Regions from separate parts of the Cupriavidus sp. OV096 genome, predicted to be linked through region 2. Evidence: riboswitches for the same ligand, from Rfam matches in the RefSeq annotation. Region 2 holds a riboswitch; the other holds the start of a gene.

Region 1 (15,560 bases), on a different contig from region 2:
CCGGACTGGAAATCGGTGCGCCCGCAGCCGTCGATCAGCAGCGCATCGCCGGTGAAGATGCGGCGCACCACGCCGTCCGGCGTGGCTTCCTCCCAGAGGTAGCTCATGCTGCCGGCGGTGTGGCCGGGGGTGTGGATCGCGCGAAGCACCTGCTTGCCGAAGCTGACGGTGTCACCGTCGATCAGTTGTTTCAGCGCAGGCTTGATGTCGCAGCCGGACGGCGCGGCGGTGTTGGCGCCAGTCTGCAGGGCGAGTTGCCCGGCGGAGGTGATGTGGTCGGCGTGCGCGTGGGTCTCGACAATCCAGACCAGCCGCGCGCCAGTCTCGCCCAGCAGCGCCAGGTCACGCGCGTACTGCCGGTCCACCGGATCGATCAGCAACGCCTCACGCGTCTCGGCGTCGATCAGCAGGTAGGTGAAGGTGGACGAAGTCTCGTCGAACAGCTGATGGAAGGTCTGCATGGCCGTTTTCTTCTTGGCAAACCGGGGGTGCCGCCATGATACGCCGGCGCCTGCTCAACATTCCACGATATTCACCGCCAACCCGCCGCGCGCCGTCTCCTTGTACTTGGTCTTCATGTCGGCGCCGGTTTCGCGCATGGTCTTGATGACCGAATCGAGCGAAACATAGTGGGTGCCATCGCCGCGCAGGGCCATGCGGGCGGCGTTCACCGCCTTGACGGATGCCATGGCGTTGCGTTCGATGCACGGGATCTGGACCAGGCCGCCGACCGGGTCGCAGGTCAGGCCGAGGTTGTGCTCCATGCCGATCTCGGCCGCGTTCTCGACCTGCTCCGGCGTGCCGCCGAGCACCGCCGCCAGCGCGCCGGCGGCCATCGAGCAGGCCACGCCGACTTCGCCCTGGCAGCCGACTTCGGCGCCCGAGATCGAGGCGTTGAGCTTGTAGAGCAGGCCGATGGCGCCCGCCGTGAGCAGGAAATCGACCACGCCCGCGCGGTTGGCGCCGGGGATGAAGCGGTCGTAGTAGTGCAGCACCGACGGGATGATGCCGGCCGCGCCGTTGGTCGGCGCCGTGACGACGCGCCCGCCGGCGGCGTTTTCCTCGTTGACGGCGATGGCGTAGAGGTTGACCCAGTCCATCACGGAGAGCGGATCGGACAGCGCCCGCTCCGCGTGCAGCGTCAGTCCCCGGTACAACTCGGGCGCGCGCCGCCGTACCTTGAACGGCCCCGGCAGCTCGCCATCGGTGCGGCAGCCGCGCGCCACGGATTGCTGCATCACGTCCCAGATATGAAGCAGGCCATCGGTCACTTCCTGCTCGGGCCGCCAGGTCAGTTCGTTCTCCATCATGAGCCGGGCGATGGACTTGCCGCTCGCGTGCGCCATCTCCAGCATCGCCCGGCCGCTCCGGAACGGGTGCGGCAACTGCCGCTCGGCCGCCAGGATCTGGGTGTTCGGCGCGCCGGCGGTGACGACGAAGCCGCCGCCCACGGACAGGTAGCGCGCCTCGCGCAGCGGCGTGCCCTCCGCGTCGAAGGCGTGGAATTTCATGCCGTTGGGATGCTCGGCCATGGCCTCGCGCCGGTAGAACACGATGTGCTCGCGCTCGACGAACGGCACCTCGTGCGTGCCGAGCAGGGCCAGTTTGCGCTGGGCGCGTAGCGTGGCGAGGCGGGACTCGATGGTTTCGGGGTCGACGGTGTCGGGCGCATCGCCCATCAGCCCCAGGATCACGCCCTTGTCGGTGCCGTGGCCCTTGCCGGTGGCGCCGAGCGAGCCGTATAGCTCCACGCGCACGCTGCCCACCTGGGGCAGCAGGCCGTCCCGCTCGAGCCCGTGCGCAAACATCAGGGCCGCACGCATCGGCCCCACGGTATGCGAGCTGGACGGCCCGATACCTACCTTGAACAGATCGAAAACGCTGACAGCCACGGGGAACTCCGGTAGGGGGCGGCGCGCAGGGCGCAGGGGCGGGGAGGCCGTCGGGAAAGTGGTCGGGTGTCGGGTCAGAGCGACATATCGGCATCGGGCCGGCCGGGCTCGCGCCACATGGCGTCGATGGCGGGCCTTGCGTGCCCGTCCTCGGACTTTTCCTTCTGGATCACGCTAATCGTGCCGTCTGTCTCAAGAATAGCGAAATGCACGTCTTCCACACGCGCGCAACCGTTGCGGCGTAGCGCCTTCTGCAGCTCGCGCGGTGTGATGCGCTCCCGGCGCATCACATCCTGGAAGATCTCGCCCTGGTGAATGATGATCTCGGGCCGGCCTTCCACCAGCGCCTCCAGGCGGCGGCTGCGCCAGGTGCCGTAGCCCACCAGCACGTCGGCGCCGAACAGCGTGGCGGCCAGGATCAGCCCGGCGGTGACGGAGTTGTCGCCGCCGTTCATGGCGTTCTGCACCGCGTTCGAGATGATCAGTAGCAGCACCAGATCCAACGGCGACAACTGGCCGATCTGGCGCTTGCCCGACACGCGCATCAGGAACAGCAGCGCGGCGTAGACGATCAGCCCGCGCAGCACGAATTCCCACCAGGGGGCGCTCAGATTCCACATGGACTAGACCTCCGCTAGGGATGGTGTGCTGCACGCCGGCCCGGGGGGCCGGGGCGGGAGGCGCAAAGCGCGCCAGCGGCGTCCGGGCAGGCCGGACGCCGCCAGACACGGCGCCTTAGTCCTGCGCGTACTCGCTCATCGGTACGCAGGCGCAGAACAGGTTGCGGTCGCCGTACACGTTGTCCGCCCGGCCCACCGGCGGCCAGTACTTCTGCGTGCGCAGCGAGGCAATGGGGTAGGCCGCTTCCTCACGCGTGTACGCGTGGGTCCACTCATTGGCGGTGATCACGGCGGCGGTGTGCGGCGCGTGGCGCAGCGGGTTGTCGTCGCGGTCAAAGCTGCCGTCCTCCACGCGCGCGATCTCGCCACGGATGGCGATCATGGCGTCGATGAAGCGGTCCAGCTCGTGCAGCGCCTCGCTCTCGGTCGGCTCGATCATCAGTGTGCCCGGCACCGGGAAGCTCATGGTCGGGGCGTGGAAGCCGTAGTCCATCAGGCGCTTGGCCACGTCCTCGTTGCTGATGCCGGTGGCCTTCTGCAGCGGGCGCAGGTCCAGGATGCACTCGTGCGCCACCAGACCGTGCTGGCCGGCGTAGAGCACCGGGAAGTGCGGCGAGAGCCGGCGCGCCACATAGTTGGCGGCCAGGATGGCGTTCTCGGTGGCGGCGGTCAGGCCGGCCGAGCCCATCATCGCGACGTACATCCACGAAATCGGCAGGATGCTGGCCGAGCCGAACGGCGCGGCCGAGACGCCGCCGATGCCGTTGTCGTCGCGGCGATAGCCCACGCTGTCCTGGTTCGGCAGGAAGTCCGCCAGGTGTGCGCCCACGGCCACGGGGCCCACGCCGGGGCCGCCACCGCCGTGCGGAATGCAGAAGGTCTTGTGCAGGTTCAGGTGCGAGACATCGCCGCCGAACTGGCCCGGCGCGGCGGTGCCGACCATCGCGTTCATGTTGGCGCCATCCACGTACACCTGGCCGCCGTGCTGGTGCACGATCTCGCAGATCTGCTGCACGCCCTGCTCGAACACGCCGTGCGTGGACGGGTAGGTGATCATGATTGCGGCGAGGTTCTGGCTGTGCTGCTCGGCCTTCTTCGCCAGATCCTGCAGGTCGACGTTGCCGTCGGCGTCACACGCCACCACCACCACCTTCATGCCGGCCATCTGGGCCGACGCCGGGTTGGTGCCGTGCGCGGACGAGGGAATCAGGCAGATGTCGCGATGGGCTTCGCCGCGGCTGGCGTGGTACTTCTGGATGATCAGCAGGCCGGCGTACTCGCCCTGCGAGCCCGCGTTCGGCTGCAGGCTCACCGCGGCGTAGCCGGTGGCGGCGCAGAGCATGGCTTCGAGCTGGTCGATCATCTCGCGATAGCCCACGGTCTGGTCGAGCGGGGCGAACGGGTGGACCTTGCTGAACTCGGGCCACGTCACCGGAACCATCTCGCTGGTGGCGTTGAGCTTCATGGTGCAGGAGCCGAGCGGGATCATGGTGCGATCCAGCGCGAGGTCCTTGTCCGCCAGCGAGCGCAGGTAGCGCAGCATCTCGTGCTCGGCGTGGTGCGTGTTGAAGACCGGGTGCGTCAGGTAGGCGCTCTGGCGGGCCAGCGCGGCCGGGAAACCATCGCCGACGGCGGCCTCGGTCGCATCGAAGGCCGGCACCGGCTTGCCGTGCGCGAAGATCTCCCACAGCGCGACCACGTCCTCGCGCGAGGCGGTCTCGTCCAGCGAGATGCCCACGCGGGTGGCGCCGATATGGCGCAGGTTGATGCCGCGCGCGGTGGCGGCGGCGTGGATCGCCTCGGTGTTGAAGCCGGTGTCCAGCGTCAGGGTGTCGAAGAACGTGGCGTTGACCGGGGTCACGCCCATCGCCTTCAGGCCGGCAGCCAGCGTGGCGGTCAGGCGGTGCACGCGCTGGGCAATGCGCTGGAGGCCCTGCGGCCCGTGGTACACGGCGTACATCGACGCCATCACGGCCAGCAGCACCTGCGCGGTACAGATGTTCGACGTGGCCTTCTCGCGGCGGATGTGCTGCTCGCGCGTCTGCAGCGCCAACCGGTACGCCTTGTTGCCCTGCGCGTCGATGGTCACGCCCACCAGACGGCCCGGCATCGAGCGCTTGAATTCGTCCTTCACGGCCATGTAGCCGGCGTGCGGGCCGCCGAAGCCGAGCGGCACGCCAAAGCGCTGCGAGTTGCCCACGGCCACGTCGGCGCCCCATTCGCCCGGCGCGACGATCAGCGTCAGCGCCAGCAGGTCCGCCGCCGCCACCACCAGCCCGCCAGCGGCGTGCACGGCATCGGCGATGGCACGGTAGTCGGCCACATCGCCGTTCACGCCCGGGTATTGCAGCAGCACGCCGAAGGCATGGGCGCCGGCGGCCTCGGCGGCGGGGCCGACCTTGACCTCGATGCCCAGCGGCAGCGCGCGCGTGCGTACCACTTCCAGCGTCTGCGGCAGCACGTCGTCCGCCACGTAGAACGTGTTCGAGGCGTGCTTGTTCACGCGCTGGAGCAGCGTCATCGCCTCGGCGGCAGCGGTGCCTTCGTCCAGCATCGACGCATTGGCGATGTCCAGCCCGGTCAGGTCCGTGACCATCTGCTGGAAGTTCAGCATCGCCTCCAGGCGGCCCTGCGAGATCTCGGGCTGGTACGGCGTGTAGGCCGTGTACCAGGCCGGATTCTCGAAGATATTGCGAAGGATGACGCCCGGCGTGAGCGTGTTGTAGTAACCCTGCCCGATGAAGCTCTTGAGCACGCGGTTCTTGTTCGCCAGCCCGCGCAGCTTGGCCAGCGCGGCTTCCTCGGTCAGCGGCTCGGTGAATTCGCCGAGCGGCATGCCGTCGCGGCGGCGGATGGCGGCGGGCACCACGGCGTCGATCAGCGCGGCGCGTGTCTCGTAGCCAAGGACCTTGAGCATGTGTTGCTGTTCGGCGGCATCCGGGCCGATATGACGGGCGGCGAAGGCGTCGCGCGCCTCCAGTTCGGCCAGCGTGGGCCGGCTACCTTGGGCGGCGTTCATGGGAAGAGGGGCGTTCATGGCAAGTGTCTCGTGGGGCGGGGCGGCAGGTGGTCAGCCTGGCCGCCGCGCGGGCATCTCGGGCGCCGTCTCCTGGCTCGGGAGACGGCTGGTGCAGCGCGTCAGGCGCCGACGCTGGCCTTGTAGGCGTCGACGTTCATCAGGCCGTTCACATCGTCGCCATTGGCCGGCTTCAGCTTGAACAGCCACGCGTCGAAGGCGTTGGCGTTGACGGATTCCGGCGCGGCGCTGGCGGCCTCGTTCACGGCGATGACTTCGCCGGCCACCGGGGCGTAGATGTCGGAAGCGGCCTTCACGGACTCCACCACGGCCAGCGCGTCGCCGGCGCCGACCGACTTGCCCACTTCGGGCAGTTCCAGGAAGACGATGTCGCCCAGCGCGTCCTGCGCGTGGTCGGTAATGCCGATCGTCAGCGTGCCGTCGGCTTCAACGCGCACCCATTCGTGCGATTCGGTGTACTTCAGGTCAGCAGGGAAATTCATGACGGATTCTCCGGGAATGCAGTGTTTGTCTTGTTTCGGTTCGCCTGCCGGGGCCAGCCGGGCAGGCGTGATGGCGACCGTTGGTGTCAGCCGGGCGGATGCCTCAGCTCACGAGTGCCTTGCCATTGCGCACAAACGGCAGTTTAACCACAGTCGCGGTCAGTTTGCGGTCACGAATCTCGACCTGGACCTCGGTGCCGGGCACAACGCCCTGCGGCAGCCGGGCAAAGGCAATGGATTGGGAGAGGGACGGGCTGAAGGTGCCGCTCGTGATCTCGCCGTCGCCGGCGGGGGTGATCACCTTCTGGTGCGCACGCAGCACACCGCCCTTGTCGCGCAGGATCAGGCCGGCAAATGTCTTATGTTGTCCGGCTGCCAGCAGCGCCGACTTGCCGATGAAATCGCGCTCGCTCTGCAGGTCGACGGTCCAGGCCAGGCCGGCGTCGAGCGGCGAGGTGTGGATGTCCATGTCCTGGCCGTACAGGTTCATGCCGGCTTCCAGGCGCAGCGTGTCACGCGCGCCCAGTCCGGCCGGGCGCACGCCCACGGACTGCAGCTTTTCCCAGATGCCGGCCACGTTCTCGGCCTCCACCACCAGCTCGAAGCCGTCCTCGCCGGTGTAGCCGGTGCGGGCCACCATCAGCTCGCCGACCATCGGGTCCCGCACCACCACCGCGTTGAACGGCTTGAGTGCGTCGGCCGGCTGGGTCGACGGGAAGGCCTCGTGCACCTTGGCGCGCGCGTTCGGGCCCTGCACGGCGATGATCGCCAGCTTGCCCACGCCGGCCGGCGCCACGTCGCCCCGGCGCGGGGTGATCGTCACGCCGCTGCCGGTGGCCGCGTTGCGGGCCGTGATCCATTCGATGTCGCCCAGCGCCGTGCTGGCGTTCACCACCAGGCGGAAGCGGTCTTCGGCGAAGAAATAGACGATCAGGTCGTCGATGACGCCGCCCTTTTCGTCGAGCATGCACGCATACAGGGCCTTGCCCGGGGTCTGGAGCTTGTCGACGTTGTTGGCCAGCAGGCCGCGCAGGAAGGCGCGCGTGTTGGGGCCGGACAGGTCCACCACGCACATGTGCGAGACATCGAACATGCCGGCATCGCCGCGCACCGCGTTGTGTTCCTCGATCTGGGAGCCGTAGTTGACCGGCATGTCCCAGCCGCCGAAATCGACCATGCGGGCACCGAGCGAGCGGTGGATGGCGTTAAGGGGCGTGGCCTGGAGCGTCATGGGAAATCCTCTGGAGCGAATACGGCAGCGAAAACGAAAAAAGGGTCATCCGCCGTGGGGATCGATGGCAATGCCACCAATCCGCCGCGGCGGATGACCCCTCTGTCCTCGATACCTGAGAGATTACGATGCAGCTTGCCGCATCGCGCGCCCCTTCGGTGGACACGCTCGCCATGCGTTGGCACGGGCGGGTGTCGCTCTCCAGAGTGCGGCATGCATCGTGTGCATGTTGCATGCCGATCCGACCGGTCCGTGGTGCCTGAGAGTTTTCGGGTGATACCCCTTCGGCGGCGCAATGGCTGCGCGCTCTCCCGGTTGGATGCGCGTGAATGTACGGGACGGGTTGACCTTTGTCAACGCGGCGCCGACGCCACCTTGCTAGGCGCCGGGGAGGGGGCTGGCTGTAATTCCTGCCGCCTGAGGTAAGGACTACCCGCGCCGGATCAACGATCCTTCGTGACGACGTTACCCACCACGCCACCCACCGCCGCGCCACCCACCGTGCCGAGCGCGCTGCCGTTGGTCAGCGCCGCGCCGCCGAGCGCGCCAACGCCCGCGCCAATGGCGGTGTTGCGGGTCTTGGGGCTCATGTCCGCGCAGCCGCCAAAGGCCGCCAGCGTGACACCGATCAGCGTGATTTTCGCCAGGGTTCGCATTGTTTTCATGATCGCCTCCGAATGTGCCGAATTTGTCATCAGGACGGCGTCGCCGCCGGTCCCGCATGACCGTATGAGGCAATCTCCATGCCCCGGATGTCCCCTCGGACGTCACTTTTACGAAGTGTTACCGCGATGAAACACTGGTAGCACTTGCGTCCTTGATGTCCGTCATCAGGCACCGGCGCAGGCCACCCTGCGTGTTAACATCGACGCCTTTCGCGCGCCCGCCAAGCGTGCGCCATCCGGCACCCGCCCACCTATGACCCACGGACTCAACGCCGCCCAATCCGAAGCCGTTCGCTATCTGGACGGGCCCTGCCTCGTCCTCGCGGGCGCCGGGTCCGGCAAGACGCGCGTCATCACGCAAAAGATCGCCCACCTGATCGAGGACAAGGGCTTCGAGCCGCGTCACATCGCCGCCGTCACCTTCACGAACAAGGCGGCGAAAGAGATGCAGGAGCGCATCGGCAAGCTGATGGAGGGCAAGACCACGCGCGAGGGCAAGCGGATTCCGCTCAAGCAGCTCACCGTCTGTACCTTCCACTCGCTCGGCGTGCAGATTTTGCGGATGGAGGCGGAGCACGTCGGCCTGAAGCCGCAGTTCTCGATCATGGATTCGGACGACTGCTTCGGACTGGTGCAGGAGCAGCTCGCCACCACGGACAAGAAGCTGATCCGTAGCGTGCAGGGCACGATCTCGCTGTGGAAGAACGGCATGATCGATCCGGAGACCGCGCTGGCCCAGGCCGCCAATGCCGACGAGCACCAGGCCGCCATGGTCTACCGCAATTACGTGGCCACGCTGCACGCCTACCAGGCGGTGGATTTCGACGACCTGATCCGCCTGCCCGCCGAGCTGTTCGCGCGCGACGAGGCCGTGCGCCTGAAATGGCAGAACCGCCTGCGCTACTTCCTCGTCGACGAATACCAGGACACCAACGCCTGCCAGTACGCGCTGCTCAAGCTGCTGGCCGGCGGCTCGCACCTGCGCGCGCCGGCGTTCACGGCCGTGGGCGACGACGACCAGGCCATCTACGGCTGGCGCGGCGCCACGCTGGACAACCTGCGCGGCCTGCAGACCGATTTCCCGGACCTCAAGGTCGTCAAGCTCGAACAGAACTACCGCTCGACGGTGCGCATCCTGGAGGCGGCCAACGCGGTCATCGCCAACAATCCCAAGCTGTTCGACAAGAAGCTGTGGTCGGAGCACGGCATGGGCGACCCCATCGCCATCCATCCGATGAACGACGAGGAGCACGAGGCCGAGTCCGTGGTGTTCCGCCTGTCCGCCCACAAGTTCGAGCGCCGCGCGCAGTTCCGCGACTACGCCATCCTGTATCGCGGTAACCATCAGGCGCGGCTGTTCGAGCAGATCCTGCGGCGCGAGCGGATTCCGTACGTGCTGTCCGGCGGCCAGAGCTTCTTCGACAAGGCGGAGATCAAGGACATCTGCGCCTACCTGCGGCTGATCGCCAATCCGGACGACGATCCCGCGTTCATCCGCGCCATCACCACGCCCAAGCGCGGCGTGGGCAACACCACGCTGGAGGCGCTCGGCACGTTCGCGGGGCAGGCCAAGGTGTCGCTGTTCGAGGCCGCCATGATGGGCGGCATCGAAGGCAAGCTCCAGCCGCGCCAGCTGGAGCCGTTGCGCGTGTTCTGCGAGTCGATGGTGCGCCTGGCGGACCGCGCCAAGACCGATCCGGCCACCGTGCTGCTCGACGACATGATGGCCGGCATCCACTATGAATCGTACTTGTACGATACCTTCGACGAGCGCCAGGCCCAGTCGCGCTGGACCAATACGCTTGAATTCCTCGACTGGCTCAAGCGCAAGGGCACGCGCCCGGAACCCGAGGCCGGGGAGGGCGAGGCCACCGGCTTCGACAACGCCGACGGCTTTGGCGACGAAGGCAAGAACCTGCTCGAACTGACACAGACCGTGGCGCTGATGAGCATGCTCGAAGGCCGCGAGGAAGACCCGGACGCGGTGCGGCTCTCCACGCTCCACGCGTCCAAGGGCCTCGAATATCCGCACGTGTTCCTGGTGGGCGTGGAGGAGGGCATCCTGCCCCACGCGCGCGAGGACGAAGACATGAGCGACGAGAAGATCGAGGAAGAGCGCCGGCTGATGTACGTTGGCATCACCCGCGCCCAGCGCAGCCTCCAGATCAGCTGGTGCAAGAAGCGCAAACGCGCCCGGGACACCTACTCCTGCGAACCCTCGCGCTTCATCGCCGAAATGAAACTCGAAGAAGCGCCGGCTCCCGTCGACGAGACCCCGGCCATGAGCCCCAAGGACCGGCTGGCCAATCTCAAGGCGCTGCTGGGTACGCCGGGCGCACCCGGCAAGCCGGTGACGGGTTGAGTCGCATCCCCTACCAAGCATCACGGCCGATACAAGGCAGACAAGACCGCGCGCCTCGCGCTTTCTAATATGGCGACGCGTCAGACGCCTCGGCGACTGGCGCCGTGCCGCGCCTGCCCTTCGGTTAGCGGTGCGGCTGGGTACGCTTGCGTGCCTGGCTCTTCCCTGTTGAACGCTCCCGGCGCGGCAGTGCCGGGGGCGTCGTTTTGTCAGGCGAAGTTATCCACAGCGCACGTATCGAACCTGATACAAAGCCGCCACAGCGCGAATATTGCAAACTGGTACAGTTGACCGCCGGTCGTTGCGCAGGCCGTCGCCCGCCGGCGTTTCCCATCCCTCCCGCTTTGCCATGGACCTCACTCCCGCCTTGCCTACCCGCCTGCTGATCGTCGACGACGATCCCCAGATCCGCGCCATGCTGGCCGAATACCTGGCCACGTTCGGCATGGCGGCCGATGGGGCCGAAGGCGGGGCGTCGATGCGCACGGCCATGGCGCAGCATCACTATGACCTGGTCATCCTGGACCTCTCGCTGCCCGGCGAGAACGGCCTGACGCTGTGTCGCGAGATCCGCGAGCGCACGGACATCCCCGTAATCATGCTGACCGCCCGCGCCGAACTGGCCGACCGTGTGGTCGGACTCGAGGTGGGGGCGGACGACTACGTGACCAAGCCGTTCGAGATGCGTGAACTGGTGGCGCGCATCCACACGGTGCTGCGGCGCAGCCGGGCCGATGTGCGTCGTTCGGCACCTACCCCGGCGGGGCACGAGGTCAAGTTTGGCGCGTGGCGGCTCAACACCACGCTGCGCCAGTTGCTCGACGAGGAAGACACGGTCGTGCCGCTGTCGAACGCCGAGTTCCGCCTGTTGCTGACCTTCATCGAGCACCCGAACCGCGTGCTGGATCGCGAACTGCTCATCAACCAGGCACGCGGTCGCGACCTCGACGTGTTCGATCGCAGCATCGACCTGCTGGTCTCGCGCCTGCGCCAGAAACTGCGCGACGATCCGCGCGACTCGGCGCTGATCCGCACGGTGCGGGGCGAGGGCTACGTCTTCACGGTCAACGTGGATTCCTGACGCATGGCCGCGTCCCCCCCGCCGCCGAACGCCACCGCCGGCGTCCGGACAGACCCCACCATGCGGCGCCACCTTTTCGATTCGATGTTCCTGCGGCTGTTCCTGGTCATGGCCGCGATCATGGTGGCCGTGCACGTGCTTGGCGTGACCGTCATCGAGGGCCTGTTCCCGCGCCCCGGCTCGCCGCGCTGGGAGGAACGCATGCGCGAGGCGGCCTCGGAGGCCGCCGCCGCCGGCAAGCCATTCCACCGCCCCGAGCCGTCGCAGCGCGGCCCGCGTTTCGAGGAAGACGAGGAGGCGGGCGAGGGCGGCCCGGCCGGGGAGCGCGGCATGTTCCGTCCCGGCCATCCCGACCGGCGCGGGGAGCCGCCCGGACCGCAGCGCCACTTCCCCCCCTGGCACGGACTCTGGCCCCTGCATCCTGGCCTGATCTTCCAGTTCATCGCCATCGTGATTTCGTCGTGGGTGGGCGCGCGATTGCTCGCGCGGCCGGTGCAGCGGCTGGCCACCGGTGCGAACCGGCTGGCCCAGGATGTGCACGCCCCGCCACTCGACGATGATGCGGGTCCGGCCGAAGCGCGCGCCGCCACCAAGGCGCTGAACCTGATGCAGCAACGCATCCGCACGCAGCTGGCGCAGCAGTCGCGCTTCCTGGCGGCAGTCTCGCACGACCTGCGCACGCCGCTCACGCGCATGAGCCTGCGCATCGAGCGCATCGAGGACAACGACGTGCGCTACCGCCTGCGGCAGGATCTGGCCGAGATGAACGGGCTGATCGACGCCACGCTCTATTACCTGCGTGACCGCGACGACGGCACCGGCCCGCGCCAGCGCGTGGACGTGCAGGCGCTGCTCCAGGCCATCGTCGACGATGCCGAGGAACTGGGGCAGGACGTGCGGCTCTCCGGCACCGCCGCGCCGCTGCTGGCCTACCCGGCGGAGTTGCGCCGCGCCGTGGTCAACCTCGTCGAGAACGCGCACCGCTACGGCGGCGCCGCGCATATCGTGCTGACGGACAGCCCCGAGCGCGTGCAGATCGACGTCTGCGACAACGGCCCCGGCATTCCGCCGGCCGAGTTGCAGCGCGTGCTGGAGCCGTTCTATCGCGTGGAGTCGTCGCGCAGCCGGGCTACCGGCGGCGTGGGGATGGGGCTGTCGATTGCCGCCGATATCGTCAATCGCCATGGCGGCGAGCTGACGCTGGACAACCGCGTCGAAGGCGGCCTGCGCGTGCGCATCACGCTGCCGCGCGACTAACTAATAGATATAGCGGCGCGCGGGTCAGGCGCGCTGCGGCACGCCCGACTTGCCGATCGGCGCCAGTTGCACGTACTGAGAGCCGCGCAGCCCGCGCGTGAAGTCGAGCGTGAAATCGCCCACATCGATGCGCGACTGCAGCGCGCGGCGCAATTCCAGCGCACCCGGCGCCTTGGCCGCGCCGGCAGCGCGCACCAGCCAGGCGGCGCCAATGTAGCCGGCCAGCGTGGCCGGGGAGGGCGGTTCGTCGAGGTACTGCTTCATCCGCGCCACGTGTTCCTTGACCACGCGCAGCGTGGATTCCTGCGGGCCGGGCGCCACCTGCGTGACCACCACGCCCCCCGCGTAGTTGCCGCCGAGAATCTCGCGCGCCGAGGCCGGGCTCACGGCCGACAATCCCACCAGAAAACCGTACCAACCCTGCGAGGCCAGCGCGCGGCCAAGGCCGCCGTAGGCAAGCGTGTCGCCGGCCACGATGACCGCGCCGGGCCGCGTCGCGGCGATGCGGCGCGCGCCGTCATCGACACTGCCGGTCAGCGTCACCGCGCGCGTACCGAGGTCGCGCTCCATCCGATCGAGCCACGGCGAGCCCGCCGCGAGCGTGCCGGCGGCGAAGTCGGGCGACACGGCCAGGACGATGTTCTTGAGGCCGTAGCTGCGCAGCTGCCGCACGGCGGCGTCCAGCTCGGCCTGATAGTCGGCGCGCGTGAACCAGATGTTGTCGGCGGCAAGCGAAAGCCCGGAGAGCGGGGCGACGATCTGCACGCCGCGCCGGCTCAGTTCGGACGACGTGGCCAGCGTGGGCAGCAGGGTGTCGCCGGGGCCGAACAGCACGTCGATATGGTCCGACTCGGCCATGCCGATGGCCTGCGAGGTGGCGATGCGCGGGCTGGCATCGGCATCCCGCACCACGTGTACGATGCGCGGCCCCTGAACCGAGGCGTTCGCCGCATCGAACAGCACCTTGGCGCCGGCCAGGTAGTCGCGCGCCAGATCCGCTTGCGGCCCCACGCGGTCCAGCAGATGGCCGACCACCAGCGCCCGGCGCTGCGAGGAGGGCTGCGGTTGCGGCTGGGCGAACGCGGCCGGTGCCGCGAGCATCGCGGCCAGCGTGCCGAACGACCGGAGCATGCGGCGGCGCGCCGGCGCGGCGGGCGACATCGTTCTGGGCGAGGCTGGGCGCATGGTCGGCGGGCGTTGGAATCGGGTGGAGGAGGGGACGGCGGGCAGAGCCTATCGGCCGTTCGTGACGCTCGGATGACGCCAACGCCCCACGGTGGCGGGGCTGCGGGCGCAAGCGCGGCGTGCGCTTGATGCGCGTCAAGGTGAGCGACGGCGCAGGGGCATAGCATCGTGACCATCTTCGCCCGCAAAAAGAGCGCACCATGTCCGCCCCCACCCTCCCCAGCATGCCTGCCGCCACGGCGTTCGACCGCCGCGCACTGGCCGACTTCCGCAGCCTGGCCGGCCGCATCGACGGCAACGGCCCCCGCTACACCTCCTACCCCACCGCCGACCGCTTCGACGCCGAAGTGGACGACGCCCGCTACCTCGCCGCGCTCGACGCCTGCCGCGCGGACTCCCCCGCGCCGCTCTCGCTCTACCTGCACATCCCGTTCTGCGAGAACATCTGCTACTACTGCGGCTGCAACAAGATCATCACCAAGGACCACGCCCGCAGCGCGCGCTACGTTGACTATCTCGCCCGGGAAATGGCAATGGTTGCCGGCCGGCTCGGCGAGCGCCGCGCGGTCATGCAATCGCACTGGGGCGGCGGCACGCCGACCTTCCTCGATCCCGACGAAATGCGTCGCGTAATGGCGGCGCTGACGCAACACTTCCACCTGCTGCCCGGGGGCGAGCACGCCATCGAGATCGATCCGCGCCGCGTGACCGATGCGCGCATGGCGCTGCTGGCGGAACTCGGCTTCAACCGGATCAGCCTCGGCGTGCAGGACTTCGACCCGGAGGTGCAGGCGGCGATCCATCGTGTGCAGTCCTATGAGGAAACGCGCGATGTGGTGCTGGCGGCGCGCCGGCTCGGCTTCCGCTCGGTCAGCATGGACCTGATCTACGGGTTGCCGCACCAGACCACCGAACGTTTCGCGGCGACCATCGACCGCGTGCTGACGCTGCGGCCGGACCGGCTCTCGGTCTACAGCTACGCGCACCTGCCGCATGTGTTCAAGCCGCAGCGGCGTATCGACGAGGCGACGCTGCCGCCCGCCGGCGAGAAGCTCGACATCCTGGTATCCACGATCGAGCACCTGACCGCCGCCGGCTATGTCTATATCGGCATGGATCATTTCGCGCTGCCGGACGACGACCTTGCCATCGCCCAGCAGGCCGGGCGCCTGCAACGCAACTTCCAGGGCTACGCCACGCATGCGGGGCACGATCAACTGGGCTTCGGCGTCTCGGCGATTGGTGCGGTGGCGGGCCACTACGTGCAGAACGCGCGCACCACGGACGAGTACTACGCCGCGCTGGACGAGGGCCGGCTGCCGGTGGCGCGCGGCTTTGGCATGTCCGCCGACGACCACCTGCGCAAGGCGATCATTGGCGCGCTGATGTGCCACGGCACGCTCGACATCGCGGCGGTGGAGGCCGGGCATGGCATCGACTTCGCCCGGACCTTCGCGCCGGAACTGGCGGGGCTGGACGCGCTGGCGACGGAGGGGCTGTTGCGGCGCGATGCGTCGCGGATCGACATCACTCCGCTGGGCCGGCTGCTGGTGCGTCGCGTGGCGATGGTGTTCGACCGCTACCTGCGCCAGGACGCGGGGCGCGAAGTGCCGCTGGTGCGCTATTCGCGCGTGGTCTGAACTGCTGCCTATATATATAGGGATAGGGGCGCCGGACCGACCGGCCCCCAATCGAAACAAAAAAGCCCGCGAGGATCGTCGCGGGCTTTTTTGCGTGGACTTACAGGT
Region 2 (15,560 bases):
CGGTGAACATCATGTCCTTGGCCAGCCGCTTGCCGACGATCCGCGCCAGTCGCTGGGTTGCACCCACGGTGCCCCACTGCGCCTCAGGCGTCCAGAACGTAGCGTCGGGCGTGGCAACTGCAAGGTCGCAGGCCGCAGCAATCTCCACGCCAGAACCGGCCGCCGAACCGGCTACCACCGCGATCACTGGCATCGGCAGGCGTTCCAGCGCGTCGTAGGCAAAGAATCCACGCATGCGGCGGGCCAGCACCTGCGCTTCATCCATCGTCTTGCGCTCCTTGAGGTCGGCGCCGGCGCAGAACGCCGGACCGGCAGCGCGCACCAGCACCACGCGCACGTCCGGATCGGCGGCAGCCGCCGTGGCGGCGGCCTGCAACCCCTCGCACATGGCCAGGTTCAGCGCATTGCGGCTATCCGGCCGGTTCAGCGTGATGGTGGCAACGCCGCCTTCCACCGCGTAGAGCACGGCGGGGGCTGTGCCCGTTTCGTTCGATTCAGTCATGGTTATCTCGATACGCCTCGGTCTGGCTACACCTTAGATGGCCTTGGCTTCGCGCAGGGCCTTCACGCGTTCGGCGTCCATGCCCAGCCAGTCGCGCAGCACGTCGCCCGTATGCTCGCCAAGCAGCGGGGGCCGTCCCACCTCGGGGTTGTCCCAGCCGTCGAAGCGCAGCGGCACTGGCAGCGCCTGAAACGTGCCGATGACAGGATGATCGAATTCCGCCACCATGCCCCGCGCTTGCACATGGGGATCGGACAGGACTTCATCCACCGACTTGATCGGGCCGGCGGGCACACCCGCGTTGTCCATGGCCTCGCACAGCGCGGCACCCTCACACGCCGCGATGGCCTCGGTCAGCCGCTGCATCACTTCATCGCGCCGGCGCACGCGGCCCGCGTTCGTCTGGAGTTCCGGATCGGCGCCCCATGTCTCGAGTTTCAGCACCTGGCAGAGCGGCACCCAGTGCTGGTCGCTCGCCGTAATATGGAGCCAGCGGCCGCACGCAGCCTGGAAACTCGCCGATGGCACGCGGCCGGGGTGCTCCGTGCCCATGCGCGGCGGCACTTCGTGCAGCGTGAACCAACGCGCCGCCGCCAGCGTGAGCAGGCTGACCTGTGCGTCGAACATCGAAAGATCGATGTGACAGCCCTGCCCTGACGCACTGCGGCCTTGCAGCGCCGAGAGCACGGCGATGGCGGCCCACAGGCCGGACGTCAGGTCTGCCATCGGCAAGCCGGGCTTCACGGGCCCACCGCCGCGCTCGCCGGTCAGGCTCATCAGCCCGCCCATCGCCTGGAACACGGTGTCGTAGCCCTTGCGCGCGGCGTAGGGGCCGGTCTGCCCGAACCCGGTACAGGAAAGATAGACCAGCTTCGGATTGATCTCGCGCAGCGTCTCGGGGCCGAGTCCATAGCGCTTGAGCGTGCCGACCGGGAAGTTCTCGATCACCACATCGACCTTGGCCGCCAGATCCCGCACGATCTGTTGCCCCGCCTCATTGCGCAGGTTGATCGTGATCGACTGCTTGCTCCGATTGAACGCCATGAAGTAGGCGCTTTCGCTCCCCCCCTCGGCCTCCACCTGCGGTTCGAAACTGCGGGTCTCGTCACCGGCGCCGGGCTGCTCGACCTTGATCACCGTGGCACCGAGTTCCGCAAGGATCATCGAGGCGAACGGGCAGGCCAGCACCCGCGAGAGGTCGAGAATCGTGATGTGTTCGAGTGGCTTGTTCATGGCGCGCTACCGCTCCGTCCGCACGAAGCTGCGCATGCGCTTGTTGGCTTCGCGCCCGACCTCCAGACCCGCTTCCAGCGGCAGGTCCACCACGCGGTGGAACGTCTGCTTGGTGGTGGCCATGGCCGCACGACTGACCTCTGCCAGACGACTGGCCAGCGCCATGGTCTCCTCCATCAGCAGGTGGTCGTCATGCACGGCGTTGACCATGCCCAGCGCGACAGCGCGCTCCGCATCGATCGATTCGCCGGTGGCCACGAGGTGAAATGCCGCCTTGCGGCCAATCTGCCGCGTCAGATTGGGCAGGACGATCGCGGCCACGATGCCATGCTTCACTTCCGGATAGCCGATGCGGGCCGAGCGCGCGGCGAGGGCCAGATCGCATGCAATGGCCAGCCCTGCACCACCGCCCATCGCGAAGCCGTTGATGGCGGCAATCACCGGCTTGCTCATCCGCGAGACGCTGAGATGCAACTGCATCGTCAGCGCGGCGCGCTCTTCCACGCGCGACATCTGGTCCGAGGTCAGGTCCTTGAACTCGCCGATGTCGGCACCGGCGCAGAAGGCCGAGCCATTGCCCGTGAGCACGACGACGTGCACGGCATCATCGGCTTCGGCCGCCGCCAACGCCTCCACCAGCCCACGCGTCAGGGCATTGTTCAGCGCGTTGCGCTTTTCCGGGCGGTTCATGCGCAGCACGCGCACCTGGCCGACATCCTCAATCTGCAGTTCGCTCATGTCCCCACCTCTCTACTTCCATTGATTTGCCATACGCGCCATCGCTTCGCGCGTCTCTGCCGCAATGCGTTCGACCAACACGCCGGCGGGCACTAGCCCATCGATCAGCGCGGCGCTCTGGCCCGCCTCGACCTTGCCCTGCTCGACATCGCCATCCAGGGCGGCCATCTTGAGCGACCGGCTGCCGAACAGCGCCTCGAGCGCCTCGCGCGGCTGACCTGCCCGTTCCGCCGCCTCGTACTCGTCGGTGAACGCATTGCGCACCGCACGAATCGGCAGGCCACGCCAGCCCACGAGCGTGGTATCGCCCACCCCGGCCGCCAGCACCTTCTCCTTGTAGGCGTCGTGCAGCGAGGCCTCGGGGGTCAGGAGGAAGCGTGTCCCCATCTGCACGGCATCCGCGCCGAGGCAAAGCATGGCCGCAACGCCCGCGCCATCGGCAATCCCGCCGCCGGCCACGATCGGCAAGTCAACGGCACGCGCAATCAATCGCACCAGCACCAGCGTGCTCGTACCGCTGGGCGGCGGATGTCCACCCGCCTCGCCGCCCACCACGACCAGCCCATCGACGCCGGCGGACGCCGCCTTGCGCGCATGGTCGGGATGCGCCACCACGTGTAGCCACTTGACCCCGGCGGCCTTGAAGCGGTCGATGTGTTCGCGCGGACTGCCTTGCGACGCGATGAGGATCGGCACGCCTTCGTCCAGCACGATCTGCAGATGCTCGGCCGCCCGTTTGTTGTACAGGGCGACGTTGACCGCGAACGGCGCATCGGTGATCTCGCGCACTTCGCGAATCGCACGGCGCAGGTCGTCGGGCCGCATCGGGCCAGCCGCGATCACGCCCAGGCCGCCGGCCTTCGACACCGCCCCGACGAGCGGAGAACTCGACGACGCCCAGCTCATGCCCGCCTGGATGATGGGGTAGCGGATCCCAAGCAATTCGGTGATTCGCGTCTTGATGCTCATCTGTTGATTCCTCTGCAAAAGCGGTTACTCCGCGGTGATGCCTGCTGCCTTGATCACCGGCCCCCATCGCCCCTGCTCGGACTTGATCAGCGCGCGGTAGGCGTCGGGAGTGCTGGACTGTGCGATACCGCCCTGCTCGGCAAACTTCTCGATGAGGTCGGGGGTACGCAATGCGGCGGTGACGGCATCGACGATCTTGCGGGACACATCGTCGGGCAGGCCACGTGGCGCGACGATGCCGTACGCCCCTGCGGCAAGCACCTTCGGCAAGCCGGCTTCGGCCGCCGTGGGCACATCGGGAAGCGCCGCGAGCCGCTTGGTGTCCGTCACCATCAGCGCGCGAAGCTTGCCGCCCTTGATCAGGTGCGCGACCGCCGGGACTTCGGCGATGAACATGTCCACCTGTCCGCCCATCAGGTCCTGCACGGCGGGCGCGCCGCCCTTGTATGGCACGTGGCGCAGGCGGATGCCCGCTTCGCGCTGGAATAGCGCGCCAACCACGTGCGTGCTGCTACCCACGCCCGCAGACGCAACGGTGAACTTCTCCGGCTCGCGCTTGGCCGCTGCCTGCAGATCCGCGACCGATTTGAAGGGAGAGCTGGCATTGACCACCAGCAGGTTCGGGGTGGAGACCATCGTGCTCAGGTAGGCCACGTCCTTGAGCGGGTCGAATGGCATCTTGGGAGAAATGAACGGTGCGTAGACCATCGCGCCCGTACCGGCCATGCCCAGCGTATAGCCGTCTGCCGTGGCACGCGTCACGCCCGAGATACCCACGAGCCCCCCGGCGCCGGGCCGGTTCTCCACGACGATCGTCTGCCCGATCCGCGTGGTCATGGACTTGGCGAGCGTGCGCGCCATCACGTCAGCCGGCCCGCCGGCCGCGAACGGCACCACCAGAACGATCGGCCGGTCCGGATAGGCCGCCTGCGCAGGGCTGACCGTCAACAGGGCAGCCGTCCACAGCGAGTACATCATCAGGCGCAACATCATGTCTCCTTTATTAGAACTGCCTGGATATTTGTGGACATAGTATTTTATATCGTTGCGTTTGTCCACTATATGGTTGTACGCATCTCGCTCTATACTTCATCCGTCGTTTCACTCCGCACTGAACTATGGAATACGCTCCTGGCATCAGCCAGCTTGCTGGGCTGCTGGCCGACCCCGGCCGTGCGGCCATGTTGTGGGCGTTGATGGATGGCAGCGCGCGGCCGGCCGGCGAACTGGCGATGATTGCCGGGCTGTCGGCCTCGTCCACCAGCGGCCATCTCGCCCGCATGTCCGAAGGCGGCCTGCTCGCCGTGGAGACGCGTGGGCGCAATCGCTATTACCGGCTGGCCACGCCGGAAATTGGTGTGGCCATCGAGGCGCTTGCGTCGGCGTCGCTGGCCAGCCAGCCGCCGCGCGTGCGTGCCGTGCCGGTCTCCCGCACGGCGCCGCCGGCGCTGCGACAGGCTCGCACCTGTTATGACCATCTGGCTGGGGAACTTGCGGTGGGTCTTTTCGAACGAATGTCCGAAGCGGGCTGGCTGATCGTGTCGGGCAGCGCCGTCGACCTCAGCGCCCCCGGCGCGGAGGCGATGGGGCAGCTTGGCATCGACCTGGGCGCCACCCGCCGCAAGCGCCGGCAGTTCGCCTGCACCTGCCCGGACTGGAGCGAACGCAAGCCCCATCTGGGCGGGGCGCTCGGCGCGGCGCTGCTCGACAGCCTGCTGGCACGCGGATGGATCGAGCGTACGGACACGTCGCGCGCCCTGCGCGTGACGCCTCGCGGCCAGCGCGAAATCGTGAACGTGGCAGCCTGACGGATATGAATACCGAAGCCAGAGGAGGAGCAGATGGCAATTGAACTGGACGACGACGCGCAAGACGCCATCAGCCGGCTATTCGCGCTGATTAACCTCGGCGACAGCGCCCAGACCAGCCGGCAGTTTTCGCTGTTCGAGGAAGCGCTGGAAGACGCCGAGGAAGACGAGATCGATGCCGCCGGCCTGCTGTGGCAGGTCAAGGACATCATCGATTGGGAATCCGGCTTTTATGTCGACTGGAAAGACGCCGAGTCCTTTATCGGCTGCCTGAACCAGCTTTGCGAGCGGATCGACCTCGAGGTGGACTGGGGCACCGAGGACACCGAGGACGAAGACTTCCTGGAGGGCACGAGCGTGCCCGAGCTGATGGAGATCGTCGCCACGCAGCTACGCATGGCCGGCTACACGCTCTGGAACTGGGATACCGGCGGCGACGCCTACGGCGGCTGGATCACGCGCAGCGAAGACGACGAAGAGATACTCGAGATCGCCGACACGCTCGGCTTCGACATCCGTCCCGGCGACCAGCCCTACTGACCGACCGGCTCGCCTGGAAACTCAGTCGAGCCCGATCACCACCGCGCCGCCGTCACCGTCCGGGGTATCGGCGATGTCGGCGCTGTCCGATCCATCCGTGCCCCCCAGCGCCTTGGCGCGCGGTGCCGGGCGCCGGGTCTCCGGCACGCCCAGCGTTTCCTCGAGCACAGTGAGGAAGGCCCGCACGCTCGGCGGCATCAGCTTGCGCGCGGGCATCAGCACGTACACCTTCAGCGGCGACGACGTATAGCCGGGCAGCACGCGCACCAGTTGGCCGTGCACCAGATGCTCGTGCACGAAGCGGGGCGACATGCGCGCCACGCCCAGCCCATCCAGCGCGGCCTTGAGCCGGACTTCAGCGTTATGCGTGGAGATGCGCGGCGAGACGTCCATGGCGAAGGTTTCCACCCCATCGCGCAGGAATTCCCATTGCACATCGTCGAGGTTGCCGAGCGTCGGCCAGCCCTTCAGGTCCTGCGGCGCGCGCGGCAGGCCGTGCTCGCGGATCAGCGCGGGCGCCGCATAGAACGCACGCTCGATCAGCACCACGCGCTTGCTCGCGAACGAGCTGTCGTGGAGGTTGGTGTCGGTCATGACGAAGGCGAGGTCATAGCCGTGGCGAATCAGGTCGGGCTGGTCCCAGCTCATGTCCAGTTCCACATGCAGCGACGGGTGCAGCTTAAGTAACCTGGAGAGCGAGGCGGACAGGTGCTGCGAACCCACCTCGTAAGGCGTGGCGATGCGCAGCGTGCCGCTGACCTCGGCACTCACCGAGGCGGCCTCGGCGCTGATCTCGCGCAACTCGCCAAACAGGGGCGCCACGCGGTCATAGAGCTGCTGGCCGCGCTGGGTCACGCGCACGCGCCGCGTGGTCCGCTCGAACAGGCGCACACCAAGCTGGGTTTCCAGCCGGGCAACCGCCGCGCTGGCCGATGACTTGGGCACTTCCGCCAGTTCGGCGCCCTGCGTGAAGCCGCCCCCTTCCACCACGCGGCAGAAGATTTCCCAGTCTTTCCAGTCGATCGATTTCATGCAGACACCTTCGTCACCCACGCCCTGTGGGCGAGGCGGAATTGTCCCACAGCCCGGACAATCCCGCTGCCGACGTTCACGCCGATAGCCGCCGCGCCGGGCGGCGCGCACGGCATTTGATGCAGGTCATCGTGCGGGAAAACATTGATTGGGAATTGTTCTTGTTACCGCGTACGATTCCGGCATCCGCCCCGGATGGGGCTTCTTGCGGGAGCTGCAATGCTGAAAGTGGCCGTACTTCTCATCGCCGGTGCGTTTTCCACGGGGGCCTTCGCGGGCGCCAAGTGCGACAAGCATCCGAAGTCCGAATGGATGCCCGAGGCCGACGCCAAGGCCAAGATCGCGGCCCAGGGCTACAACATCAAGAAGTTCAAGGTGGACGGCAACTGCTACGAGATCTATGGCACCACCAAGGACGGCAAGAAGGCCGAGATCTACTTCGACACGAAGACGCTCGACATCGTGAAGTCCGAGATCGAGAAGTAAGCATGTCGGTGCCGGCCGGCCAGCTGCGCAATACCACCACGCTCCGCGTCTGGGACGTGGTGGTGCGGCTCACGCACTGGAGCGTGGCGGCCATCGTCTGCTACGACCTCATCGACGATTCCGGCGACCAGATGCACCGCGTGCTGGGCTACGTGGCCGCCGGACTTGTGCTGTTTCGCATTCTCTGGGGCTTCATCGGCAGCGAACACGCGCGCTTCCGCGCCTGGCTGCCGCGCCCCGCCGGCGTGCTGGCCCATGCCCGGGCCATGGCCCGACGCCGCACGCCGCGCTTCATCAGCCACACCCCGCTCGGCGCGGTGATGATGCTGGCGATGTGGACCCTGATCCTGCTGCTCGCCGTTACCGGCTGGCTCTCCCGCTTCGACGCGTTCTGGGGCGAGGACTGGCCCATCGACATCCATCGCTGGCTCTCCAACACGCTGCTCGGGCTGGTGGTGGTGCACGCGCTGGTGGCCATCGTTACCAGCGTGGCCGGCAAGGAAAACCTGGTCGGGGCGATGATCACCGGCCGCAAGCCGCGCGACCTCGACTAACCTGGGGTTGCCGCGCCGGCGCCGCCCGTGGCATAGTAGCCCCGTCATACCGCATCACCCGCCATACCCGTTTTACCCGCGTTATCGGGAGAGACTGTGCCTGCCGCCCGGCAGGCCGGCGCCGAAGGAGCAACCGCCCCGGAAACTCTCAGGCCAAAGGACCGGTAACGCCATTGCACTCTGAAGAACCCCGGCTCGCGTCAGCCGACGGTACCGAAGGAGCAAGCGATGCGCCCGCGCGCATCGTGAATCTCTCAGGTCAAGGACAGAGGGGGCGTGCGTCGCGCATGGTGCGCCACGTACCCCCCATCCACGACGTCCTGGAAGACCTGACAACATGAAGACAATCGCTGTCATCGGCGGTGGCATCACCGGCGTGACGACCGCTTACGCCCTCGCCAAACGTGGTTTCGCGGTCACACTGCTCGAGCGCCATCGCTACGCCGCCATGGAAACCTCGTTCGCCAATGGCGGCCAGCTCTCCGCGTCGAACGCCGAGGTCTGGACCCACCGCTCCACGCTGGTCAAGGGCATCAAGTGGATGCTCCGCAACGACGCGCCGCTGCTCGTGAACCCCCGCCCCACCTGGCACAAGCTGAGCTGGTTCGCCGCGTTCATCGCCGCCATGCCGCACTACCGGGCCAACACGATCGAGACCGCCCGCCTGGCCATCGCCGCCCGCGCACACCTGTTCGACTGGGCCGAGGCGGAAGGCATCGACTTCGATCTCAAGCGGCAGGGCATCCTCCATATCTACCGGGACAAGGCCGGCTTCGACCATGCCGGCGAGGTCTCCACGCTGCTGGCCGAGGGCGGCCTGCCGCGCCGCGCGGTCACACCCGAGGAAATGCGCGCGATCGAGCCGACGCTGGCCGGCCAGTACTACGGCGGCTACTACACCGAGAGCGACGCCACCGGCGACATCCACAAGTTCACCTCCGGCCTGGCCGCGGCGGCCCAGCGGCTGGGCGTGGTCACGCGCTACAGCCAGGACGTGCAGTCGGTCAACTCGGACGGCCGCACGGCCACCATCACCGTCCGCGACGGTAATCAGACAAGTTCGACAACCTTCGACGCCGTAGTGGTCTGCGCCGGCGTGGCCAGCCGGCAGTTCGCCACGCAACTGGGCGACCGCGTGAACATCTACCCGGTGAAGGGCTATTCGATCACGGTGAACTTGCCCGACGCCGCCAGCCAGGCTGCGGCGCCCACGGTCAGCCTGCTCGACGACGAGACCAAGCTCGTGACCAGCCGGCTCGGCGTGGACCGTTTCCGCGTGGCCGGCACGGCCGAGTTCAACGGCATCGACCGCGACATCCGCGCGGACCGCATCCGGCCCCTGATCGACTGGGTCAACACCTGCTTCCCCGGCGTGAGCACGCGCAGCGTGGTGCCGTGGGCAGGGCTGCGGCCGATGATGCCGAACATGATGCCGCGCGTGGGGCGCGGACGGCAGGCCAACGTGTTCTACAACACGGGCCACGGGCATCTGGGGTGGACGTTGTCGGCGGTGACGGCCGAGATGGTGGGCGATGTCATCCGGCAGGCGGCGGTACCGCGTGCTTTCTCCCCTCTCCCGCTTGCGGGAGAGGGGTTGGGGGAGAGGGCCGGCGTGACCGGACGCGATATCGCTGCCTGAACCGCCAGCCCTCTCCCCCGCCCCTCTCCCTGAGGGAGAGGGGCGACAACCATCGCGCCAACGAAAAAGGCCCCGCTTGCGCGGGGCCTTTTTCTTCAATCTTGGTGCCCAGGAGAGGACTCGAACCTCCACAGTGTTGCCACCGCTAGGACCTGAACCTAGTGCGTCTACCAATTCCGCCACCTGGGCAAGGTGAGCGGCGCATTCTACAGGAGCTTGCGGATTTTGCAAGCCCCTGCGCGTGCCACTATGCCTGCAGGCCCATGTAGATCTTCCCGTCCTGGACGAAGCGATTGCGCCCGGCGCGCTTGGCCTGGTACATCGCGCTGTCCGCGCGGTGCAGCAGCGGCTCCAGCCGTGGCGCGTCCGGCACCGTACAGGCCGCGCCCACGCTAATCGTGACGAAGGGCTGCACTGGCGTGCCGTTGTGCGGGATCTCCAGGTCGCGCACCGCCGCCACCATGCGGCGCGCCACGTTGCGCGTCTCGTCCTGCGAGGCGTCCGGCAGCACCACCGCGAATTCCTCGCCGCCCAGCCGCGCGCAGAACTGCTCGCCCACCAGCACGCTGGTCAGCGCGGTCGCCACCCGGCGCAGGCAATCGTCGCCGCAGGGGTGGCCGTACAGGTCGTTGTATTGCTTGAAGAGGTCCACATCGAGAATCAGCAGCCCGATCGGCTCGCCCGCCTCGAAGGCCCGGGTCACGGCCAGCAGCGACTCGCGCTGGAAGAAACGCCGGTTGGGGATGCCGGTCAGCGCGTCGATGTCGAGGTCCGCCTCCACGCGCGAGAGCTTCGCCTCGGTCTGGCCGAGCTGGGCCGTCAGCGCCAGTTCGCGCGACTGGTAGCGGCTGATGTCGCGCATGAAGACCAGCGTGCCGATGCGCTTGCCGTCCAGCCGCATCACCGGCTCCGCCGTCACCTCGTAGTGCGCGCCCTGGGGAATGTAGGGGATGGCGCCGACGTCGGCCCCCGCCTCGCGCGGCTGGCGCAGCGCCTCGTCCCATACGGCCGGCATCGGCTGCCCCCGGCGCAGGTCGGGCACCAGCCGCAGGGCGGCCGGGTTGAACTCGACGAGCCGCCCCTTCGCGTCGACGATCACGCAGCCGTCGCCAATCGTGTCGAACACGCGCAGCCGCGCGTAGTGGCCGATGTCGTCCAGATGGGTACGCAGCGCACAGATCCAGACCACCACCGTCATCAGGGAAAACGTGGCCGGGGTCAGGTCGCCGCCGAGCGGGCTGGTCCAGCGCTGCAGGTAGGCCATGTGGGTGAGCAGCGGCAAGGTGAGGCTGCTGGCCACGATGGCCCGGCCCCGCCGGGTCAGCGCCGCATTGGGCACCTCGGCCGTGAGCAGGAAAACCAGGCTTAGCAGCAGCATGAAGTAGGTCCACGCCGCCACCACCACGTAGCCGGGGCCATGGTGGAAGATCGCGCCCGGCGAGACGCCGGCCGGCATCAGGTCGATGCGCGTCCAGATCAGGTGATGCCGCTCGTTGGTCAGCACCATCACCACCGACGCCACGGCGGCCAGCACCGGCAGCCACAGGCGCGACCACGGCACCACGTAGCGCGGCCGGCTCAGGTGGATCATCGCCACCAGCCAGCCGATGGGCACCATCACGATGCCCGCGTACTGGGCCTTGGCCCAGAAGATGCGCCCGTCCAGATCGGTCGAGCTGACTTCGAGCAGCCGGCCGCCGCTCCAGATGGCCACGCCGCCGGCCAGCACGAGGAAAGCCTTGATCGTGGGATCGTCGCGGCGCGGCCAGGTGGCGATAACCATGCCCACGCTGCACACCACGGCTATGGTCAGGCAAAGGACAAGAGGGTACGAGGGCATGAGAACGGCGGGGAACCTGATAATAACCGCCGCGCCCGACATGGCGGAGGCGCCCCATTATAGGGGCTAGCCGGGGCGCCACCCCATCGCCCTCACTTACTTGGAGCGGCTGCGGTCCCCGCCGCGCGAGTCCATGATGATCATGGTGCGGTCCAGCACGCCGGCGTCATCGAAATAGACGCTGAAGTGCGCCGGCAGGTTGCCGGCCATGTACATCCGATAGCTCCATGCCTCGCGCTTCATCAGGGCGAAGTACTGCACCGGCTCGCGCGGGAGGCCGAAGCGCTCGGCGATGTCGCGCTTGGTCCAGACCCCGGGGCGCGCCTCGTAGATCTCCTTCTCGGTCAGGGTCTGGCGGAAGCCGGCCAGCTTGCCGGCGGCGTCGAAGTCGGCCGCGTAGACCTCGAAGCCGTAGGGCTGCTTGGAATAGATCCAGCGCTGGGTGCCGTCGGCCAGTTGGTAGGTCTCGGTCGGGTTGCCGAATGTCTCGCGTACCGAGCTTTGCGGGCTGCCGAGCATCGACTGGGCGGTCTGCACCGGCTGGAGCGTGGCGCAGCCGCCGAGGACCACGGCGGCCAGGGCGGCAAGGAGGGCGACGCGGACGGCGCGCCCGGAAATCGGGTTGGGCATGGCATGTCTCCAGAGTCCATGCCAAGCATAGCCCAGCCGGCCGAACTCAGCGTTGCGGCTGCGGCCAGCCCGCGCGGACGATCTCCCGGTCGTCGATCGGCCAGTGCAGCGCGGCGGCCACCACCCCGAGCGCCATCGCCCCCATCCACACCAGGTCGTAGGAGCGCGTGGCCTCAAACACCACCCCGCCCAGCCAGACCCCGAGGAACGAGCCAAGCTGATGGCCGAAGAACACGAAGCCGAACAGCGTGGTGATGTAGCGCACGCCGAAGACCTGCGAGACGATGCCGCTGGTCAGCGGCACGGTGCCGAGCCAGAGGAAGCCCATCACCGCCGCAAACCCGTAAAGCGTGGCGGCGCTGAGGGGCAGCAGCACGAACAGCGCCATCGCCGCCGTTCGTACTAAATAGATACCGGCCAGCAGATACTTGCGCGAATGCCGCCCGCCCAGCACGCCGAACCAGTACGTCCCGGCGATATTGGCCAGCGCGATGATCGCCAGCGCCGCCATGCCTTCGGACGGCTGCATGCCCTTGTCCCGCAGGTAGGCCGGCAGGTGATTGGCGATAAAAGCCAACTGAAAGCCACATGCGAGGAAGCCGAGGTTGAGCAGCCAGAAGCCCGAATGGCGGAAGGCCTCGCGCACCGCCCCGAGCAGCGGCGGCTGGGCGCCCCCGGCACCGGCACCGCTGGCGGGGTGCGTCCGATCCTGGAATGGCAGCGCCAGCGGGAGCATGGCGGCGGCGGTCACGGCCAGGATCACCAGCGCGCCGCGCCAGCCGGCCTGGAGGATCATCACCTGCGCGCCCGGCACCAGCAGGAACTGGCCGATGCCACCCATCGCTCCGGCGAGCCCCAGCGCCCGGCTGCGCTGCGCCGGCGCGATCATCCGGCTCAAGGCGCCGTAGACCACGCCGAAGGTGGTGCCGGACAGCGCCACGCCCACGCACAGCCCCGCCGACCAGACGAAGGCCGCCGGCGTGGCCGCCTGTGCCATCAGGAACAGGCCGACCGCGTACAGCGACAGCCCGGCCAGCATCACCCGGGCGGAGCCGAAGCGGTCCGCCACCATGCCCGTGAACGGCTGGGCCAGCCCCCAGGTCAGGTTCTGCACGGCCATGGCGAAGGCGAAGGTCTCGCGCGTCCAGCCCCGGTCCGTGATGATCGGCAGCATGAACAGGCCCTGCACGTGGCGCGCACCGAGCGCCAGCCCCATCACCAGCCCGCCGGCCAGCAGCAGGAACCAGGCGGTGCGCCACCAGGGTGGCGAACCGGTCGGCAATGCGCCGGCGGCATGGGAGGCGGGGCGTTGGGTCATGTCGGGAGGATGGGACGATCGGGTTGGGAGATCGCTCTATTTCAGGCGATCGGGGGCGCAGGCTCAAGCGACATTTCCGCCCTCCTGCCATGCGTGGTGGTCATGGCAGCGGGGGCCGAGCCGTGCTTTAATCCCAACACCTTCCCCACCCATCCCGCCATGTCCGTCCCGCTCGCCCGGCTGTTCCCGCTCGATCTGCTCAAGGGCTTCGTGGCCGTGGGCCGGCGCATGAGCATCACCCAGGCAGCGGACGACCTGTGCCTGACGCAGTCCGCCGTCAGCCGGCAGATCCGCGCGCTGGAAGACCACCTCCAGGTTCGGCTGTTCGTGCGCCAGCATCGCGGCGTGGCCTTCACGCCCGAAGGCGAGCGGCTGTTCCGCAGCGCAGATGGCGCGGTGCAGCAACTCCAGGACGTGGCCGGCGAACTGCGCAAGCGCGATGGCCGCCAGCCGGTGACCGTGACGGCCAGCATCGGCGTGGCGGGGCTGTGGCTGCTGCCGCGCCTGGGCAGCCTGCAGCGCGCCCATCCGCAGTTGGACGTGCGGCTCTCCGCCAGCAACCAGATCAGCGACCTGCGCGCGGACGGCATCGACCTCGCCATCCGCTATTGCCGCGAGGCCGACGCCGCGGCGGACGCGATCCGCCTGTTCGACGAGACCATCGCCCCGGTCGCCCATCCCTCGCTCGGCGCGCACCGGCTGACCGCCGTGGAAGACCTCGCCCAGCTGCCCCTGCTGGAATTCGATGACCCGCGCCCGTGGCTGCACTGGCGCAGCTGGCTCGGCGCGCACGGCTACCGGCAGGCCAGCCGGCGCGGCATCCTGCGATTCAACCAATATGACCAGATGATTCACGCGGCGCTGGCCGGCCAGGGCGTGGCGCTGGGGCGGCTGGAACTGATCCAGCCGCTGATCGCGGGCGGGCAACTGGCGGTCGTCGATATGCCCGGCGCCGCGCTGGCCAGCCCCAACGCCTTCTGGCTGATCCACGCCACCGACCACCCACGCGAAGACGTGGCGCGCGTGGCCGCCTGGATTCGCGCCGAGGCGGCCCGGGTGGCGCCCGCCTCAGCGCAGCGGCAGGCTGTGCCAGCGCCACCGGGCCCGTAGCGGCGGGGCAGGCGGGGCGATGACCCGGCACACGGTCACGGCGCCATGGCCCAGCGCGGTCAGGAAATAGGTGGCGTCCTCGGTCACGCGGTGCCGCTGGCCAGCCGTCAGCACGATATCGGGCGAGCGCCGCGGCCGGGCACCTTCCAGCGTCAGCCACAGCGTGCCCCCGGCGCAGGCCAGTTCGGCCCCGGCGCGCAAGGCCATGGGCAGGCAGTCATTCTCGATCATCAGGGTGTAGGTCATCATGGGCTCCGGCAACGCTTTTATCGTCGCCGACCGGCCGGGCCGGTGCCATGAGGGTTGCGGCGCGCTGGCATGACTTTCGCGCCGACTTTTACGCTGACTTTCGCGCACCGGCTGTCAACTTCCGGCTGGAGATGCCGATAGAATGCGGTGTCGGCGCGCATTCCGCGCCGTCTTGCCACCGATTGCCATGGACCCGATTTCGTTCGAATTTGTCACCGTCGAGGAAGCCAGGAAGATTCTCGACGGCGAGGTGCCGACTACCGGCACCGTGGACTGGCGCGACGCCCGCCAGCCGCCGGACCCGGCCACGCAGGCGCTGACGCCCGCCGCGCTGAAGTGGCTCGCGCAACTACCGCGCGAGGTGCGCCCCTTCGAGCTGTTCCACACCTATCCGCGCATCGCCAACCAGCTTGCCGCGCTGGCTGGCCAGCAGGGCTACCCCACCCCGGTCACGCTCTTCCTGGCCGACCTGCTGATCGACAAGCGCGGGGGCCGGCAAGGCTTTCCGGGCGGCATCGCCCCGGAACTGTCGCGGCTGCAGGAGCACCTGCTCCAGTCCGCCGAGCCGCCCGGCGCCGATCCCACCCTAGCCCTATAGCTGATCCTCCACCGGCAGCACGCGCAGGATGCCGATGCCCATGTGCTGCCACACGCTCATGCCGGGCTCGCTGTCCACGGTGGAGAGCTGCCCCTTCTCGCGCGTGGTCCAGGTCATGGACTCCCCGCCGCCCTCGCTCTTGCGCAGTTCCACCTTGTAGGCGATGTCGAGCAGCCCGTCATCCATGCTCTTGACCAGCCGTTCGGCCAGCGCGGGGCTGTCCAGCACCACGCCCATCTCCGTATTGAGCTTGATCGAGCGCGGATCCAGGTTCAGGGAGCCGATGAACAGCAGCCGCCGGTCCACCACATAGG

The links. A riboswitch is a leader RNA that binds a small molecule or an ion and turns the genes downstream of it on or off. The one in region 2 is predicted to bind glycine.
Region 1: linked by a shared signal. The riboswitch ahead of gcvT (glycine cleavage system aminomethyltransferase GcvT) and the one ahead of BM115_RS11100 (D-amino acid dehydrogenase) in region 2 are both predicted to bind glycine.

The regions. Positions count from the first base shown of each region.
Region 1 is NZ_FOWM01000014.1:100,524-116,083, reverse strand. It holds gene BM115_RS23950 (MBL fold metallo-hydrolase) at 1-461, opposite strand, end outside; gene BM115_RS23945 (L-serine ammonia-lyase) at 516-1,892, opposite strand; gene BM115_RS23940 (DUF421 domain-containing protein) at 1,967-2,512, opposite strand; gene gcvP (aminomethyl-transferring glycine dehydrogenase) at 2,628-5,549, opposite strand; gene gcvH (glycine cleavage system protein GcvH) at 5,651-6,031, opposite strand; gene gcvT (glycine cleavage system aminomethyltransferase GcvT) at 6,135-7,262, opposite strand; glycine riboswitch at 7,355-7,477, opposite strand; glycine riboswitch at 7,499-7,586, opposite strand; gene BM115_RS23920 (glycine zipper 2TM domain-containing protein) at 7,706-7,927, opposite strand; gene BM115_RS23915 (UvrD-helicase domain-containing protein) at 8,181-10,289, shown strand; gene BM115_RS23910 (response regulator) at 10,639-11,370, shown strand; gene BM115_RS23905 (ATP-binding protein) at 11,431-12,627, shown strand; gene BM115_RS23900 (ABC transporter substrate-binding protein) at 12,652-13,758, opposite strand; gene hemN (oxygen-independent coproporphyrinogen III oxidase) at 14,013-15,452, shown strand.
Region 2 is NZ_FOWM01000004.1:183,110-198,669, forward strand. It holds gene BM115_RS11050 (enoyl-CoA hydratase/isomerase family protein) at 1-502, opposite strand, end outside; gene BM115_RS11055 (CaiB/BaiF CoA transferase family protein) at 536-1,735, opposite strand; gene BM115_RS11060 (enoyl-CoA hydratase/isomerase family protein) at 1,742-2,473, opposite strand; gene BM115_RS11065 (NAD(P)H-dependent flavin oxidoreductase) at 2,486-3,442, opposite strand; gene BM115_RS11070 (Bug family tripartite tricarboxylate transporter substrate binding protein) at 3,467-4,435, opposite strand; gene BM115_RS11075 (ArsR/SmtB family transcription factor) at 4,561-5,250, shown strand; gene BM115_RS11080 (DUF6630 family protein) at 5,284-5,790, shown strand; gene BM115_RS11085 (LysR family transcriptional regulator) at 5,812-6,822, opposite strand; gene BM115_RS11090 (PepSY domain-containing protein) at 7,042-7,308, shown strand; gene BM115_RS11095 (cytochrome b/b6 domain-containing protein) at 7,311-7,862, shown strand; glycine riboswitch at 7,938-8,036, shown strand; gene BM115_RS11100 (D-amino acid dehydrogenase) at 8,200-9,501, shown strand; tRNA gene BM115_RS11105 (tRNA-Leu) at 9,604-9,690, opposite strand; gene BM115_RS11110 (histidine kinase N-terminal 7TM domain-containing protein) at 9,749-11,341, opposite strand; gene BM115_RS11115 (hypothetical protein) at 11,438-11,971, opposite strand; gene BM115_RS11120 (MFS transporter) at 12,018-13,289, opposite strand; gene BM115_RS11125 (LysR substrate-binding domain-containing protein) at 13,449-14,399, shown strand; gene BM115_RS11130 (DUF2917 domain-containing protein) at 14,358-14,648, opposite strand; gene BM115_RS11135 (hypothetical protein) at 14,836-15,246, shown strand; gene BM115_RS11140 (phospholipase D family protein) at 15,241-15,560, opposite strand, start outside.